Regions from separate parts of the Nonomuraea sp. NPDC000554 genome, predicted to be linked through region 3. Evidence: riboswitches for the same ligand, from Rfam matches in the RefSeq annotation. Region 3 holds a riboswitch; each other region holds the start of a gene.
What was found. A riboswitch is a leader RNA that binds a small molecule or an ion and turns the genes downstream of it on or off. The one in region 3 is predicted to bind cyclic di-AMP.
Positions count from the first base shown of each region.

Region 1: another riboswitch for cyclic di-AMP. It lies ahead of ABT294_RS23780 (C40 family peptidase); the one in region 3 lies ahead of ABT294_RS10210 (C40 family peptidase).
Region 2: another riboswitch for cyclic di-AMP. It lies ahead of ABT294_RS44680 (CHAP domain-containing protein); the one in region 3 lies ahead of ABT294_RS10210 (C40 family peptidase).
Region 4: another riboswitch for cyclic di-AMP. It lies ahead of ABT294_RS24900 (hypothetical protein); the one in region 3 lies ahead of ABT294_RS10210 (C40 family peptidase).

Region 1 is NZ_JBEPDC010000012.1:240,682-244,830, forward strand. Features, by position in the region: gene ABT294_RS23765 (ATP-binding cassette domain-containing protein) at 1-328, opposite strand, end outside; gene ABT294_RS23770 (sugar ABC transporter substrate-binding protein) at 329-1,414, opposite strand; gene ABT294_RS23775 (ROK family transcriptional regulator) at 1,516-2,679, shown strand; gene ABT294_RS23780 (C40 family peptidase) at 2,692-3,249, opposite strand; cyclic di-AMP (ydaO/yuaA leader) riboswitch at 3,302-3,438, opposite strand; gene ABT294_RS23785 (3-isopropylmalate dehydrogenase) at 3,538-4,149, shown strand, end outside.
Region 2 is NZ_JBEPDC010000037.1:101,210-105,358, reverse strand. Features, by position in the region: gene ABT294_RS44700 (hypothetical protein) at 105-284, opposite strand; gene ABT294_RS44695 (helix-turn-helix domain-containing protein) at 281-598, opposite strand; gene ABT294_RS44690 (aldo/keto reductase) at 915-1,739, shown strand; gene ABT294_RS44685 (Gfo/Idh/MocA family protein) at 1,812-2,765, shown strand; cyclic di-AMP (ydaO/yuaA leader) riboswitch at 2,884-3,020, shown strand; gene ABT294_RS44680 (CHAP domain-containing protein) at 3,034-3,714, shown strand; gene ABT294_RS44675 (YciI family protein) at 3,926-4,149, shown strand, end outside.
Region 3 is NZ_JBEPDC010000004.1:280,288-284,436, forward strand. Features, by position in the region: gene ABT294_RS10200 (RDD family protein) at 1-1,400, opposite strand, end outside; gene ABT294_RS10205 (amino-acid N-acetyltransferase) at 1,498-2,055, opposite strand; cyclic di-AMP (ydaO/yuaA leader) riboswitch at 2,342-2,501, shown strand; gene ABT294_RS10210 (C40 family peptidase) at 2,507-3,559, shown strand; gene ABT294_RS10215 (LuxR C-terminal-related transcriptional regulator) at 3,570-3,782, opposite strand.
Region 4 is NZ_JBEPDC010000013.1:192,803-196,951, forward strand. Features, by position in the region: gene ABT294_RS24890 (MDR family MFS transporter) at 1-672, shown strand, start outside; gene ABT294_RS24895 (DUF5302 domain-containing protein) at 720-920, shown strand; cyclic di-AMP (ydaO/yuaA leader) riboswitch at 1,096-1,231, shown strand; gene ABT294_RS24900 (hypothetical protein) at 1,415-2,227, shown strand; gene ABT294_RS24905 (hypothetical protein) at 2,364-2,735, opposite strand; gene ABT294_RS24910 (roadblock/LC7 domain-containing protein) at 2,732-3,139, opposite strand; gene ABT294_RS24915 (hypothetical protein) at 3,169-3,960, opposite strand; gene ABT294_RS24920 (roadblock/LC7 domain-containing protein) at 3,964-4,149, opposite strand, start outside.

The sequences.
Region 1 (4,149 bases), on a different contig from region 3:
GCAGCAGCGACCAGCGGCGCCGCTCGGTGCCGAGGAACAGGTTGGCCACCACGTCGAGGTTCTCGCAGAGCGCGAGGTCCTGGTAGACGGTCGAGACGCCGAGCGCCTGGGCGTCGTGCGGGTTGGCGATCCTGACGGGACGGCCGTCGAGCGTGATCGTGCCCTCGTCCGGGACGACGACCCCGGAGACGGTCTTGACCAGGGTGGACTTGCCGGCGCCGTTGTCGCCCATGAGGGCCGTGACCTCGCCTGCGCGCAGGTCCAGGTTCGCGCCGTCGAGGGCCTGGACCGCGCCGTACCGCTTGGAGATGCCTGTCGCCGAGAGCATTTACTGGATGCCCGCCTTCGCGCAGGCGGCCTTGACCTCGCCGGTGCAGATCTGGTCGGCCGTGTAGAAGCCGTCCTTCACGATGGTGTCCTTGACCTTGTCGGCGGTGACGGCGATGGGGTCGAGGAGGAAGGCGGGGATGTCGGCCGTGCCGTTGTTGACCTTGCTGGTGGCGGTCGGCTGCTCGCCCTTGACGAGGGAGACGGCCAGCTCGGCGGACTTCTCCGCCTCAGCCCTGATGTCCAGATATATGGTCATGTACTGCTCGCCGGTGAGGATGCGCTGGACGGCCGCCAGTTCGGCGTCCTGACCGGTGATGGGCGGTAGTTGCTTGTAGCCCGCGCGCTTCATGGCCGCGATCGCGCCGCCCGCCATGCCGTCGTTGGCCGAGAGCACGCCGACGATGTTGTCCTTGCCGATGGCGGTGATCGCCTGCTCCATCTGCTGCTGGGCCTTGTCGGGGCTCCAGTCGGGGGTGTCGAACTCCCTGCCGACCTTGACCTTGCCGTCCAGGACGCTCTTGGCGCCCTTCTTGTAGTCGGCCGAGCTGGGGTCGGTGGGGGAGCCGTGGATCATCACGATCTGCCCCTTGGCGGTGGTGCCCTTGGCGTTCATCGCGTCGAGCAGGGCCTGACCCTGCATCTCGCCCACCCGGACGTTGTTGAACGAGACGAAGTACGCGTAGTCGATGCCGGAGATCAGCCGGTCGTAGGCGACCACCGGGATCTTCTTCTGCTTGGCCTGGTTGACCAGCGGGGCCACCGCGTTCGCGTCGACGGCGTCGAGCACCAGCACGTTCGCGCCCTGGGTCAGCGCCGCCTCGACCTGTTGCTGCTGCTTGGCGGCGTCCTGCTCGGCGTTGCTGTAGAGGATCTTGCAGTCGGCGCAGAGCGCCTTGACCTTCGCTTCGAACAGCGGGCGGTCGAAGGCCTCGTAGCGCGTGGTCTTCGACTCGGGCAGGAAGAGCGCGATGGTCTTGCCGCCCTGCTGGTCCTGGGGTTTCGGGTTCGCTGTCGTCGTGTTGTTCCCGCAGGCGGCGGCCAGCAGGACCGCTGCGGCGGGGAGGAATAGCCAGGCTCGGTGCATCGCACATCGTCCCTTTCGAGTGTGCCGGCCCCCGGTGCTGGTAAGAAAGGTAGTTTACTACCAGCGTTGTTGGCTAGAGTTTGCCTGGAGGAGGACGTCACATGCGGGGTGAGCTGGGTAATCCGCGGTTGCTGCGGGTGCTGAACGAGCGCCGTCTGCTCGACCACCTTCACGAGCACGGCCCCGCGTCGCGGGCCGACCTGGCCAAGATCACCGGGCTGTCCAAGCCCACGGTCTCGGCCGCGCTCGCCGGGCTGGAAGAGGACGGCCTGGTGCACCTGGTCGGCGAGGTGTCGGGCAGGCCGGGGCCGGTGACCTCGCTCTACGACATGAACGCGGCGTCCGCGCACGTGGCGGGCGTCGACATCGGCCGCGACTGGATCAGGGTGGCGGTGGCGGACCTGCGCGGCACGTTCGCCGGCCGCACCGACGGCCGCAACACCGCGCGCAGCTCGGCCGAGCTGGCCGTGCTGGTGGGCGACCTGGCCAGGGCCGCGGCCGAGAAGGCCGAGCTCGACTGGTCCTCGATCACCTGCGCGGTCGTCGGCTCGCCCGGCGTGTACGACCCGGCGCTCGGACGCCTGGAGTTCGCCCCCAACCTGCCGGGGCCCGACCTGGCCGAACGGCTGCGCTCGGCGCTGGAGGTCGATCTCGTCATCGAGAACGACATCAACCTGGCGGCCGTGGGCGAGCACGTCTACGGCGAGGGGCAGGGCAAGGCGAACTTCGCGCTGGTCTCCATCGGCACCGGGGTGGGCATGGGGATCGTGGTCAACGGCGAGCTGTACGTCGGGGCGCGGGGCGCCGCCGGCGAGGTGTCGTACGTCCCCGCGGCCGAGGATCCGATCCCGTCCGACGACGCGCTGGCGCACGGCGCCACCGAGGCCGTGGCCGCCGCGCCCGGCGTGGTGCGGGCCGCCCGCGCGGCCGGGCTCGACCTCGCCACGGCCAAGGAGGTGTTCTCCGCCGCCGCGACCGGCGATCCGGTGGCCCGCTCGGTCGTGGAGGCCGAGGGGCGGCGGATCGGCGGCCTGCTGGTGGCGGTGGCGGCGGTGCTCGACCCCGAGGTGATCGTGCTGAGCGGCGGCGTCGGGCGCAACCTCGACCTGCTCGGGGCCGCGATCGAGAGCCGCGTGGCCGAGCTGGGGCCGCTGCGTCCGGTGGTGGTGGCGAGCGCGCTGGGCGACAGCGGCGTCCTGCTCGGCGCTGTCGCCCACGCGCGCGCCCGCGCCTGGGACCTCATCTTCGACGCTCGCCGGGGATGAGGCCGCTACGGGTCAGAACGTCGCTGTCGGCATGGCAGGGGCCGGTGTGGCGCGCTGCTTGCTGATCTCCTTCCAGAGCTTGACGCCCTTGGGGTCGGGACGGACGGCGCCGACGAAGGAGTCCTTGCGCCAGTCCGACAGCTGCTCCTCCTTCACGACGTCGCCCGTGTGCGGGGCGTGGACCATGTATCCGGGGCGGGAGATCATGCCCACGTGGCCGAGGCCGTGGAAGAAGACCAGGTCACCGGGTTTGAGGTGGTTCCAGCTGATCTTCTTGGAGAAGGCGTTGTACTGCTCGGCGGCGGTGCGCGGGAGCTCGATCCCCGCCTTCCCGTACGCCCGGAGCATGAGCCCGGAGCAGTCGTAGCCGCTGTCGCTCGTCCCTCCCCAGACGTAGGGGATGCCGCGCTTCTTCATGGCGAACTTGAGGGCGACCTTCCAGGCGGGGGTCGGGGTCTTCTTGATCTGGAGCTGCTTGAGCTGAGAGCCGGTGAGGGTGGTGGTGGGAGAGGAACTGGGGATGCTGTCGGGGGTGTCGGAGTCGGCGTTGGCAGGGGAGGCGAGGGCCATTCCGGCGGCTGTTGCTCCCAGGACGACGAGGACGGCGATGCGAGACAGGGGAGTGTCCTTCCATCTGGCCGACCGGGTTAGCTGACGGGCTCGGGCCTGGAAGTAGCCCTACGGCGATGCCGACTCGCCCCAGGTGAAGTGGGTCCCCGGCTCCACGCAGCCGTTGCGTGGATTAGGCCTGACGGACTCTAACGAAACGGTCAAAAGGTCGCAAATAGCTTAAAACGGACCGTCCGGACAGTGAGACGGTGTGTTCGTCAGCCGAGACGAGCCGGTAAGGTACCGTCCATGGAGTCGCGTAACATCCGCCTGGCGGTCATTCCTGGCGACGGCATCGGCGCCGAGGTCGTGGCAGAGGGGCTGAAGGTCCTCGAAGCGGTCGGAGTCAAGCTGGAGCCCACCCACTACGACCTGGGTGCCGCCCGCTACCACCGAACCGGCGAGACGCTCCCCGACTCCGTGCTCGAAAAGCTGCGCGGCTACGACGCGATCCTGCTCGGCGCCGTCGGCGACCCCAGTGTCCCGCCGGGCATCCTGGAGCGCGACCTGCTGCTCCGCCTGCGCTTCGCGTTCGACCACTACGTGAACCTGCGCCCGGTCAAGCTCTTCCCCGGCGTCGAGACCCCGCTGGCCGACACGCCGACCGAGAACATCGACATGATCGTGATCCGCGAGGGCACCGAGGGTCTGTACGCGGGCACCGGCGGCGTCATGCGCCGCGGCACCCCGTACGAGATCGCCACCCAGGAGTCGCTCAACACCGCCTACGGCGTGGAGCGCGTGGTGCGGTACGCCTTCGAGAAGGCCAAGTCGCGCCCGCGCAAGCAACTCAGCCTCATCCACAAGACGAACGTGCTGACCTTCGCCGGCGACCTGTGGCAGCGCACCGTCAACCGGGTG
Region 2 (4,149 bases), on a different contig from region 3:
CGATGCGCTGCCCGGTGGACAGGACCGCGAAGTTTTTGACGCCCAGATCCACACCCACCGCCGAGCCGGTGGCCGGGACCTGCCCACCTTCGCCGTCGGTCGTGTCAGACGGCGAGGGAGGCGTGCCAGCGGCCGTCGGGGTCGCGGGAGATGGTCACCGTCGTCGGGTTCAGCGTGGCAGGGTCTACCTCGGGCCAGGACCACACGAACGCGACCGGCGCGTCCATCTTGGCCAGGAACAGCCGCCCGTGCTTCCAGCGGAACGCCGAGCGTGTGTAGGTCACCGACTGCTTACCGTGCCGGGACTTGAACCGGGGCGGCGAAGAAGTTCGCGAACGCCGTGTACTGGTGCCGCAACGTCTGCTGCAACGGCACGCAGGAGAACATCGAACAGGAACCCGAACTCGGGGTCGCGTTTCAACTCGGTCAGGTACCGGTCGCTCTGCGCGTAGGACGTCGTGGCCCCGTCGGCGCGGTAACGGTGCTGCCGCCACGCCAGCGTCCTGTTCCACACCAGGCGCCCGCAGCCGAACGTGCGGTTCAGCACCGCAGCTTGGTCGGGGGTGGGGTAGACCCGCGCACCTTGTACGCCGTACACATGTTCGCATTTTGCCGCAGCACAGAAAGATCCATAAGCGAAAAGGGAGAAGGTGAGGTTATGTGCGCTTTGTGCCCTGGGTTGTCCCGGCCCCGCCGGGCCACCCCTTGCCGGGCCCGGATACCTCCCGGCCCCAAAGGACCGGGCTTCCCCCGGAGGTCATGGTGAACGCACGTGTCACCCATTGCGCCACACACACAAGTCACTACGCTCAGTAACGCGTCGCGCACGTGTTCGACAGGAAGCAGGCGACACCATGCCGCGCTCCTCTCCCGCCCGAAGGCGGGGCGGGAGTCACCATACTCAAGGAGTTTCGATGAACTCGCTCATGCTCAACATGGACGGCGTGCAGATCCCGCAGCTCGGCTTCGGGGTCTGGCAGGTCCCCGACGACGAGGCCGAACAGGCCGTGCAGACCGCGTTCCAGGCCGGCTACCGCCATGTCGACACCGCGCAGGCCTACGGCAACGAGGCGGGCGTCGGGAGGGCGGTCCGCGACTCGGGCGTCCCGCGCAGGAAGCTGTTCATCACCACGAAGCTGTGGAACGCCGACCACGACCAGGCCGAGCGCGCCTTCGAGGGGAGCCTGTCCCGGCTCGGGCTCGACTACGTGGACCTGTACCTCATCCACTGGCCGGTGCCCGAACAGGACAAGTACGTCGAAGCCTGGCGGGCGCTGGAGAGGATCTACCGTGACGGCCGGGCCAAGGCGATCGGCGTGTCCAACTTCACCGTCCAGCACCTCACGCGGCTGCTGGACGAGACGGACATCGCTCCCTCTCTCAACCAGATCGAGCTGCATCCGTACTTCCAGCAGCGGCAGCTGCGCGACTTCCACGAGGCCAACGGCATCCTGACCGAGGCGTGGAGCCCGCTCGGGCAGGGCAGGGAACTGCTGGACGACCCGGCGCTGGCCGTGCTGGCCGGCAAGCACGGCAAGACCCCCGCCCAGATCGTGCTCCGCTGGCACGTGCAGCTCGGCCATGTGGCGATCCCCAAGTCGGTCACACCGTCGCGGATCAAGGAGAACGTCCAGGTGTTCGACTTCACCCTGGACGTCGAGGACATGGCCGCCATCGGCGCGATGAACCGCCGTCTCCGGATCGGGCCGGATCCGGACACCTTCAACTTTCTCGGTTGACCTCCTCTCCGGCCTGAAGTGAAGGCCGGAGCGCTGGCCCGCAACTTGGTAGATCCTTTACGCTCTCTCTCCATGAGAGATCTCGCCTGGGGTATCGCCGCCACCGGTGGCATCGCGCGGACCGTGGGCGCGGTCATCGCGGCGGAGCCGGGGATGCGGGTGGCGGCCGTCGGCTCGCGTGACCTCGACAGGGCGGCGGCGCTGGCGTCCACGCTGGGCGCCGAGTCGGCCTACGGGTCGTACGCGGAGCTGTGCGCCGACCCGGCCGTCGACGCCGTGTACGTGGCCACGCCGCACGCCCAGCACCTGGAGGTGGCCGAGGCCGCGATCGCGGCGGGCAAGGCGGTGCTGTGCGAGAAGCCGCTCGCGGCCACCGTCGCCGACGCCGAGCGGATGGTGCGGCTGGCCCGGGAGGCCGGGGTCTTCCTGATGGAAGCGATGTGGATGCGGTTCAACCCGCTCATCCAGCGGATCGCCGGCGACCCCCGGTTCGGCGAGATCCGGTCGGTGCAGGCGTCGTTCGGGTTCGTCTTGCCCTACGACCGGGCGCACCGGCTGTGGGCGCCCGAGCTGGGCGGGGGTGCGCTGCTCGACCTGGGGATCTACCCGTTCGGGCTGGCCCAGCTGCTGCTGGGGATGCCGTCGGAGCTGCAGGTGACGGGCTCGCTGGCGCCTTCGGGCGTCGACGCGGAGGTCGGCGGGGTGCTGTTGTATCCGGGCGGCAGGCGGGCGCTGGTGGAGGCGTCGTTACTGGGGTCGTATCCGAACGCGGCCTACGTCGTGGGCACCGGGATGCGGGCGCAGATCGACGCGCCGTTCTGGGCGCCGCGCCGGGTGGTGCTGTCGGGGCCGTCGATGGAGGACGAGGTCCACGTCCTGGAGCCGGGCGAGAGCGGCTACGTCGGTGAGCTGCGCGAGGTGCGGGCGGCGCTAGCAGAGGGACGCACTGAGAGCCAAGTCATAACCCTTGACGATTCCCTTGCCATGATGGGGCTTCTGGCGGACGCTAGGCGGCAACTCTCCTAGCTGGGCATTTATGCACTTGTAATCTGCTTGCCCCATGTATTACCTTCTAGGGCATTCGAGGCGTAACGTCCGGTTTGTCCGGTTCGTCGCCTGCCCATCGCAAGACACATCACAGGACCCCCTGTGACCGCTGAATCCGCCTCGCGCGGAACCGGGGACCCACGTTCCTTGGGGTGAATCGGCACGTCAGTGCCGTAGGACAGCTTCCACGTCCGAACCCGTCAGCTAACCCGGTAAGCGGCATGGAAGCAAGGAGTATCCCCGAACGATGGCCATGCACCGACTTGCTCGTGCCCCGAAGTTCAGCTACGCCCGCGCCGCTCTCGGCGCGACCGTCATCGCCGCCGCGATCGCCGCACCCACGGCCGCCAACGCCCAGACCACCCCCTCCGCCGCGCTGACCCACCAGCACTCGCAGGTGCGCCCGGCCGACCACGAGCGGAGCGGCAAGGTCAAGGTCACGGCCGCGCAGGTGCTCTCCCTCGCCAAGGCGCAGATCGGCACCTCCGAGAACGCCATGGGCGGCGGCACCAAGTTCCAGAAGTGGTACGCCGCCTCGGCGCGCGCCGCCGAGACCATCCAGCGCGACGGCGGCACCAGGGCCGACTACATCAACGCCGCCTGGTGCTCGATGTTCGTCTCCTGGATCGGCGACAAGACGGGCCTCGGCGCCTCCATCGGCTCCGACGCCTACACCGTCGAGCACGCCAAGTGGTTCAAGCACAACGACCACTGGGGCACCGCGCCCAAGCCCGGCGCCGTCGTCTTCTTCGCCTGGAGCGGCAGCAAGAGCCTGGACGACATCAACCACGTCGGCTTCGTCGTCAAGGCCAACGGTGACGGCACGATCTCCACCATCGAGGGCAACACCGGCAACGGCGTCGTCGAGCAGCGGGTCCGTCCCACGTCTCAGGTCGTCGGCTACGGCTACCCCGACTACGCGGCCTGAGCCCCCTCCCCCACCATCCCCCCACTCTCCCCATCCCCCTGCCCGCGAAGCGCGCGCCCACTCCCCTCGGGCGCGCGCTTCGCGGGCTCTCACGGTTGCCCGGACCGAAAGGTCTCGGCAAGACTTCGACTCCGCTGTCGATGCGCGCCACGCGCGTTCGACGCTGCTACGAGGCCGCACCCTCGACCGAAGGAGACGCGAAGTGAAGTTCATGATCGTGGGCAAGGCGAACGAGCAGACCGAGGCCGGGGTGCTGCCCAGCCAGGAGTACGTCGACAAGATGATCGAGTACAACGAGGCCCTGGCCAAGGCGGGAGTCCTGCTGGCCGCCGAGGGCCTCTACCCGAGCTCGCACGGCGCGCAGATCTCCTACAGCGACGGCAAGGCCACCGTGATCGACGGCCCGTTCGCCGAGGCCAAGGAGCTCATCGCCGG
Region 3 (4,149 bases):
TGTGCGACCTTGTCGGCGAACGTCTGCTGCAACGGCTTGTCCCACAGCTGGGACGCGCCGTTCAACGCGGTGCAGACGAAGGCGATCAGCTGCCCCAGGACCGGGATCCACCAGAGGATGTAGCCGCCCCAGGTGACCCCGGCGCGCTTGATGGCCTGGTCGGCGGGGAGCCCGCCGGGAGGGAGCATCTGGCCCACGGGGACGACCTTGATGCCCAGGACCATCTTGCCGACCGTCTGGCCGTTCATCTTGTGCAGGAGGAAGTCGTAACCGACGTAGAGCACCACCAACAGGATCGTGCTCACCAAGCCCACGCCGAACGAGCCCAGGCCGCCGCTCATCGTCCCGGTGGTCGAGTCGTAGCTGGCGAGCAGCAACGATGTGACGAGCAGGGCGATCACGAAGTAGACGATGCCGAAGATGACGCCGTCGATGATCCTCGCCGCCAGGCGCTGCCACCATTCGGCGAGCGGGGCAGGCGCGCCGGGCGGCTGCACGCCCACCGGCTGCCCGTATCCCTGCTGGCCGTACTGCTGCCCGTAGCCGGGCTGACCGTACTGCTGCGGCTGGCCGTACTGCTGCTGGCCGTATCCGGGCTGGCCGTACTGCTGCTGACCGTAACCCTGGCCCTGGCCGTAGTCCTGCTGCTGACCGTAACCCTGGCCCTGGCCGTAGTCCTGCTGCTGACCGTAACCCTGGCCCTGGCCGTAGTCCTGCTGCTGGCCGTACTGCTGGCCCGAGGGAGGCTGCTGACCGTAGCCCTGCTGGCCGTACTGCTGTTGCTGGCCGTAGTCGGGCTGGGAGGGGGCCTGCTGCCCGTGGCCCTGCTGCCCGTACTGCGGCTGCTGACCGTAGTCGGGTTGCGACGAAGCCTGCTGCCCGTACTGCGGCTGCTGGCCGTAGTCGGGCTGGGAGGGGGCCTGCTGGCCGTAACTCTGCTGGCCGTACTGCGGCTGCTGGCCGTAGTCGGGCTGCGACGGAGCCTGCTGCCCGTAACCCTGCTGGCCGGAGCCGGGCTGCTGACCGTACTGCTGCTGACCGTAGTCAGGCTGCGACGGAGCCTGCTGCCCGTAACCCTGCTGCCCGTACTGCGGCTGCTGACCGTAGCCGGGCTGAGGCTGGGAGGAGGCCTGCTGGCCGTACTGCTGACCCTGCTGGCCGTATGGGGGCTGACCGTACTGCGGCTGCTGCCCGTACTGCTGGCCAGGCTGGCCGTACTGCGGCTGCTGCCCGTAGCCGGGCTGCCCGTACGCGTCGTCGACCCGGTAGCCCACGACGGTGGCGTCGGGATCGGGCTGACCGTGAGGGCGGCTCGCGTTTTGTTGTCCGTATTCGGGGATCCCGGGAGGCGGATTCTCGCCGGAGTCGTCCTGTGGATACGGCGGCTGTCCGGTGCTCACCGTGTCACCTCGCTTCGAGTGCGCGTGTGGCACATGTCAGGACACATGCCTGTGCCGCCCAACGTATCGACATAGGTATCAACAATCACCTTTCCACTTAGTCAAGGCCTGTGTCACCCGATGTCAAGTGGAGCAGCATCCGGGTGTTGCCCAGGGTGTTCGGCTTGACGTGCTCCAGATCAAGGAACTCGGCCACACCCTCGTCGTACGAGGCCAGGAGCTCGGCGTAGACCTCGGGCGAGACCGGCGTGCCGTTGATCGGCTGGAATCCGTGCCTCGCGAAGAAATCCACCTCGAAAGTGAGACAGAAAACACGGCGCAGCCCAAGATCCTTTGCCGTGCCGATCAAGGCGGAGACGATCTGGTGGCCGATTCCGAACCCACGGAGATCGGGGTCCACCGCGACGGTACGGATCTCCGCCAGGTCCTCCCAGAGCACGTGCAGCGCCCCACAGCCGACGACCCGCCCGCCCCTCTCGGCCACCCAGAACTCCTGCACGTCCTCGTACAGGGTGACGGTGGCCTTCTCCAGCATCCGAGGGCCGGCGCCGGCGTAGGTGTCGACCAGGCGCCTGATGGTCCGGACGTCGGGCGTGCGGGCACGCCGCACGACGGTCTCGGTGTCAGCGACTGACAGTTCGGCGACCTGCTCCATGGCTCTCCAGCGTACAGATCCGATTACGGCTCACCCCTATCTCTCATCGCTCCCCCATCTTGTGACATGCCGTGGCCGGACGAGCACGTTGGGATTCGTCCCGTTCATCCGACCGCCTACCATGCCAAGCTTGGTCAAAGTGGGCATAAAGTCTGTTCTGTACGTGTGGGCACGAGATCACCTTGTGACTCTTCGGTTGTGAAACCTCAACAGACTTGGCAGTTCTGGTTGAGCACCAACCGCGAGTGCACTAGTGTCCAGCGACGATGCCACCGCCGCGACCCGTGGCGATGGCGCGCCCAATCCCCACGCGGGGAGCCGGGGACCCAGCGGTGGCGAGATGATCAGGCGCCACCACCCCGGGGTGAATCCGGACCACCGCGTCCGGTAGGGCTGCTCCGGCCCGAACCCGTCAGCTAACCCGGTAGGCGCCTACGAGAGGAGCTTGTTGGTGAAGCGCACGCGCGACCGTGGGGGGAAGTCGGCGGGCAAGCACGCCCGCCCCCCAGAACCGGCGCCCTCCAGCAGGCGCGTCCTCCGGTTCGGCGTGGTCGGCGCCGCGATCGCGGCCCTGGTCTTCACCCTCCCCGTCGGTTCGGCCGCCGCCGAACCCAAGCCCTCGCTCAAGGAGCTCTCCGACCGCGTCGAGAAGATGCACAACGAGATCGAGACGCTGAGCGAGCAGTACAACGGCCAGCGCGAGAAGCTCAAGGCCGCTCAGAAGGCCGTCAACGCCGCCAAGAAGGTCCTGGCCACCAGCGAGACCGATCTGGCCGCCAAGCGCGCGAAGGCGAGCCTGCTGATCCAGCACGAGTACATCTCCGGCGGTTTCGACCGGGGCCTGACCTTCGCCGGCGACTCCGATCCCGAGTCCTTCCTTGACAGGGCGGCGACGACGTACGTCCTCGCACAGGAGCGGGGCCAGGAGGTCAACCAGCTCGCCACCGCGAGGGCGAACGCCGAGCAGGCCAAGACGACCGCCACCTCGCGCATCACGGAGGTCCAGCAGCTCGTCTCCGATCTGGGCAGCAGGCGTGACAAGATCACCAAGCTGGTCGCCAAGGTGGAGAGCGGCCTGTTCAAGCGCGCGATCGGCGAGGCCGGACGTCCCGGCACCCGCGCCACGCGGGTGAGCCTGCCCATCGCCGGATCGGGCAAGGCCGCCCAAGCCGCCAGGTGGGCGCTCACCCAGCAGCTCAAGCCGTACGTCTGGGGCGCCGAGGGGCCGGGCTCCTACGACTGCTCCGGCCTGGTGATGGCGGCCTACCAGCAGGTGGGCATCTCGCTGCCGCACTACACGGGCGACCAGTGGACCGCGGGCAAGCACATCTCCAGGGAGGAGCTGCGCCCCGGCGACCTGGTGTTCTTCTACGGCGACCTGCACCACGTCGGCATCTACATCGGCGGCGGCATGATGGTGCACGCGCCGCAGACGGGCGACGTCGTGCGCATCGCGCCGCTGGCCCGACGCCCGTTCGCGGGCGCCGTGCGCATCGCCGACTGAAGGGGACGCGTCAGATGAGCTGACGCCTCGCGGCCCAGGCCACCGCCTCGATCGCGGTGGCCACGCCGATTCTGTCGCAGATTCCGCGAAGTCTTCGGCGAACCGTCCGTCCGCTGATATCCAGACGCCTTCCGACCCGATCTACTGTGACTCCCTTGGCCAGCTCTGCCAGCAACGCTAAATCGGCATAGCTGAGCTCAACGCCTTCAGTGAGCACATCCATCGGGAGCCCTCCCCCCAACAGCTCTGACCCCTGCAAAGCTGCTCGTCTCGCAGAAGGTAAACGCTTCTCTGAAACGCCGTCAAGCATGACGATCGCCGCATTTGACGACCTGCATTGACATGATCAGCTCTATGTGAACTACTCGCCATATGTCGGCACACTTCGGAGCACAATGAGCGATCACACTGATCCTTACAGTGCTCCTCCTTCGTCGATGACAGCTACCGATGTGCTGGGATTCGATCCCATCAATGAAGATTTTCTTCGGGAGCCGTACCCGACTTACAAAAATGCGCGCTTCCGCGAGATGCCGGCCCGCGGCCTTGACCCGACTGTGCGGGACGGGCCGGTCTCTGAAACCCGGCGG
Region 4 (4,149 bases), on a different contig from region 3:
ATGCACCTGTTCGGCAACCGCACCTACACGCTGGTCAACGTGACCTCGTTCTGCACCGCGTTCTGCATGTTCGCCGGGGTCGTCTTCCTGCCCAGGTACTTCCAGGAGGCGCTCGGGCTCAGCGCGACCCAGTCGGGGCTGCGGATCTACCCGCTGACCCTGGCGATGGTGGTCGGCAGCATGGTCATGGGGGCGCTGATGACCAGGACCCGCGTCTACAAGCCCTGGCTCGTGGCCGCGCCGTTCCTGATGGTGGCGGGCACGCTGCTCTGCCTGAACCTGGCCGTCGACACGCCCGGCTGGCTGCTGGCGGGGTGGATGGTGCTCATCGGCCTCGGCATGGGGCCGATGCTGTCGGGGCTGACGGTGGCCGTGCAGCAGTCGGTGCCGCCCCGGTACCTCGGCACGGCCTCGGCCAATCTGACGTTCTTCCGCCAGATCGGCGGCTCGGTCGCGCTGGCGCTGGCCGGCACCGCCTACGCCTCGGTCATCTCGACCGAGGCGCCGCTGCACGGGCTGGCCGCCGCGCACGCCTCGGCCGCCTCGGTGGTCATCCCGTCGCTGGGGGTGGCGGGGGCGCTGGTGGCGCTGGCCGCGCTGGTGGCCCTGCCGGGCGGGCGGCTGCGGCCCATCGTCCGTGAGGAGCGGGCGGAGGCCGGTTTCGCGGCGTGAGCCGCGCCGTGCGAAGCTGTGTGTGTCCCAAACACCAGGAGGTCCTCATGGCGGAAACACCGGAGCCGGAAGTCAGCGAAACCCCCGAGGACGAGTTGAAGCGCAAGTTCCGCGAGGCGCTGGAGCGTAAGCGCAGCCAGCAGGCCGGGTCGGGCGCGGGTGGCAGGGGCGCCGACCCTTCCAAGATTCACGGGGCCCACGGGCCGGCTTCGAGCAAGCGTTCGTTCAGGCGGAAGAGCGGCGGCTGAGACCGGACTGTTCGGGAGGGTACGGCATGGGCCGTGCCCTCCTTTTCTTTTGCCTGCTATGTCGTAAAAGGTAGATCTTCGCCCGTTTTATGGGGTTACCTTTGCCCTTGTCCGTTTTCTTGGGTACAGTCCTGGTGTTATCAGCTAGTGACCTGGCCCTTCACAAGGAAGAGGCGGCTGGCTGACGTCGAATCCCGCGCCCGCGGGAACCGGGGACCCATCTCTTTGGGGTGAATCCGACAAGTGCGTCGGTAGGGCATCTCCACGCCCGAACCCGTCAGCTAACCCGGTAGGCGAGATGGAGAGGACAACCTACCTGATGGTTCACCGCGTCGTACCCCCAGCCCGCGTAGTGTCACCCGCCGCCGACTGAGAGCGGCCCCCCTTCCCCTGAACTTCCAGCGCTCCGCGTAGCGACCGTTTCGGCATACCCGCCCGGCTACGCCCTTGGGAGCGCTGCTTCCCCGTACCCTCACAAAGGACTCTTTGACTTCATGTCTGTACGTCTTGGCATGCGCTCGTTTGCCGCTATCGCCGCCGCCGCGTTCGGTGCGGTGGCCATCGGCGCCGGATCCCCCGCACACGCCGACACCCCCTACGACAAGCAGCCTCTGCTCAAGGGCGGCACCACCGCGTCCTACTTCTGGGACGACTCCTCCGGCCGCGCCGGAGACACCGGTCTGCCCGCCAGCGGCAAGCCCATGCAGAAGGGGCTCGTCGCCAGCCCGAGCTGGCCGCTGATGACCGAGGGCTACGTCGTCTACAAGGACAAGAAGGCGCCGTTCTTCGTCGGCGACCGCGGCCCCGGCGTCCCCTCCAACAGCGGTGTCATGCTCGACCTGGACGCCAAGACGTTCGCCTACCTGACCGGCGGCTCGTTCAACAGCAGCACGCTGGGCGTGGACGGCGTCGGTGGCGAGGGCCACATCAAGATCAAGTACGTCATCACCAAGTGGGGTTCCGGCCCCGGCAAGAAGAACTACCCGGTGGCGTACTCGTCCGGCGCCTGGTCCCGCGTGGACAAGCACCCGGCCAAGCCGCCGACCGTCCTCGTCAAGAAGGACACGGCGGACAAGAGCGAGCCCGCTCCCGCCGCGCCCGCGCCCGCAGCCGCCGAGCCCAAGGCCGCTGTGGCCGCTGTGGCCAACGTGGCCGACGTGCATCCGCAGGCCGCCTCTGCCGAGAGCGAGCCCGCCTCGGGCGCGTCGAGCGGCGTGACCGGCGCGGTCGTGGCCGGCGGCCTGGCCCTGGTCGGTGGCGGCCTGGTGATGGGCCGCGACCGGATCCGCAGGCTCATCCGACGCTGAACCTCGGGAGCCCGCGGACACGGGGACCGCGGGCTCATCGGGAACCCACCCTCAAGGGGCCCGCGGATCAGGGGATCGCGGACACACCTGACGACGGCTTGCGCCCACCCGCACTGGGCGCAAGCCGTCGAGCTTTTCAGACCTCCAGCTTCTCCTCGATGGCGCGAAGCTGGTGGCGGGCCAGGGCCAGGTTGGCGCGGCCGCGGTCGAGAGCCAGGTAGAGGAACAGGCCCTTGCCGCCGCGCCCGCTGATCGGGCGGATGATGTGATACTGGGAGCCGAGCGTGATCAGGATGTCCTCGATGGCGTCCTTGAGCCCCAGCGAGTCCATCGTGCGCAGCTTGGCCTTGACCACCTCGGTGTTGCCCGCGGCGGCCACCTGGAGGTCCAGGTCCTTGGAGCCGCCGAGCGCGCCGAGCGCCATGCCGCTGCCGTGGTCGACGATCGCCGCTCCGATCGAGCCGTCGATCGTCATCATCTCCTTGAGCGAGATGTCCATGCTCGTCATGTCTTCCTCCGTTCGCGTGCTGCGATGGCGGCCAGAGCGGCCGCCGTCCTGCGCCCCTCCAGCCGGAGCAGGCCGAGATTGGCGCCGGGGCCCGCCAGGACTGTGAGGACGATGGTGGGGCCCGCCGCGTAGCAGGCCGCGTAGCCGGCGGTGCCGGAGATGAGCGTCTCCTCCAGGGCGCCCCTGCCCGTACCCGCGATCATGCGTTTGCTCATCGCCAGGAGCGCCGCCGACAGCGCGGCCGTCTGCGCGCCGCCGTCCCCCGTACCGTTGCCGGGGCCGCTGCTGGGCAGGTCGCAGGCGATGGGCAGCCCGTCGACGGTGCAGGCGACGCTGCCGCTGACGTCCGCGGCGCGCTCGCGCAGGAGCGTCATTTCCTTCAGTACCTCGTCACGCAGCTCCACCGATGGCCTCCTCCTGCGTGAGGGAAACCTCACGACAGCTCCTCCAGCGCCTTCTTCAGGCGCAGCAGCAGCGCCAGGTCCGTCGGGTCCGCCGTGACCGCGGGGCCGACGGCGTCGGCGCCGGTCCTGGGCGCGGGCGGCGGTATGCGCTCGCGCCGCGTCCTTCTCGGCAGGGCGGGCGCGTCCTGGACGAGCAGGCCCGCCGCCGCCAGCCTGCGCACGGCCAGCAGGACGGAGTAGCCGGACCTGCCGAGCCGCTTGGCCAGGTCGAGCGGGGTCGCCTCCCGGTCGGCCTGGACGATGATCTCCCACTGCACCCGGCTGAGCGTCACACCCTGCCCCGGCAGCCTCGGCGACGGGCGCACCGGGGCGGCGTCCAGGTCGGCGGACGGCCAGATCTGCGCGAGTTGGGCGCGGCGCCTGGCGCACTCCCGCACCAGGCCGGTCACGTCGAAGTACCACTGGCCGCCCAGCCAGTGCTGCTCGCCGGGGCGGAACTTGGGCCGGGTCCCGCTGGCCGGCAGCAGGAAGAACGCCGCGTCCAGGACCGCGCCGAGCACGCAGTACTGCAGCTCGCCCTGCGTGACGGGGCCCTGTTCCAGCAGGCGCGCGCAGCCGCCGTCGGCCTGGAGCCTGCGCAGCTCGGCCTCCGGGACGCGGCCCCTGGCCGAGAGCAGACGCTCGACGCCCGGCGTCTGGGCGCACTCCATGTACGTCACGCGCCCGTCGGAGAGAAAGATCGTGCCGCTTCTGCCCACCCGCAGCGCGCCCGTGGAGCGCTCGCGGGCCAGGCCGGCCAGGAGGGTGTCGAGCTGGGCCATGGCTCACGCCAGCAACTGGCTGGAGATGGCCTGGAGGCGGTAGCGGGCCAGGGCCAGGTTCGACCGCTCCAGGTCCAGCCGGACGTAGACGACGAGTGGCCCCTCGAAGGCCGTGTCCAGCAGCCTGAGCAGGTGGTGGCCCCGGTCCGTGGTGACGAGCATGTCGTCGATGCGGACCGCCTCGCCTGG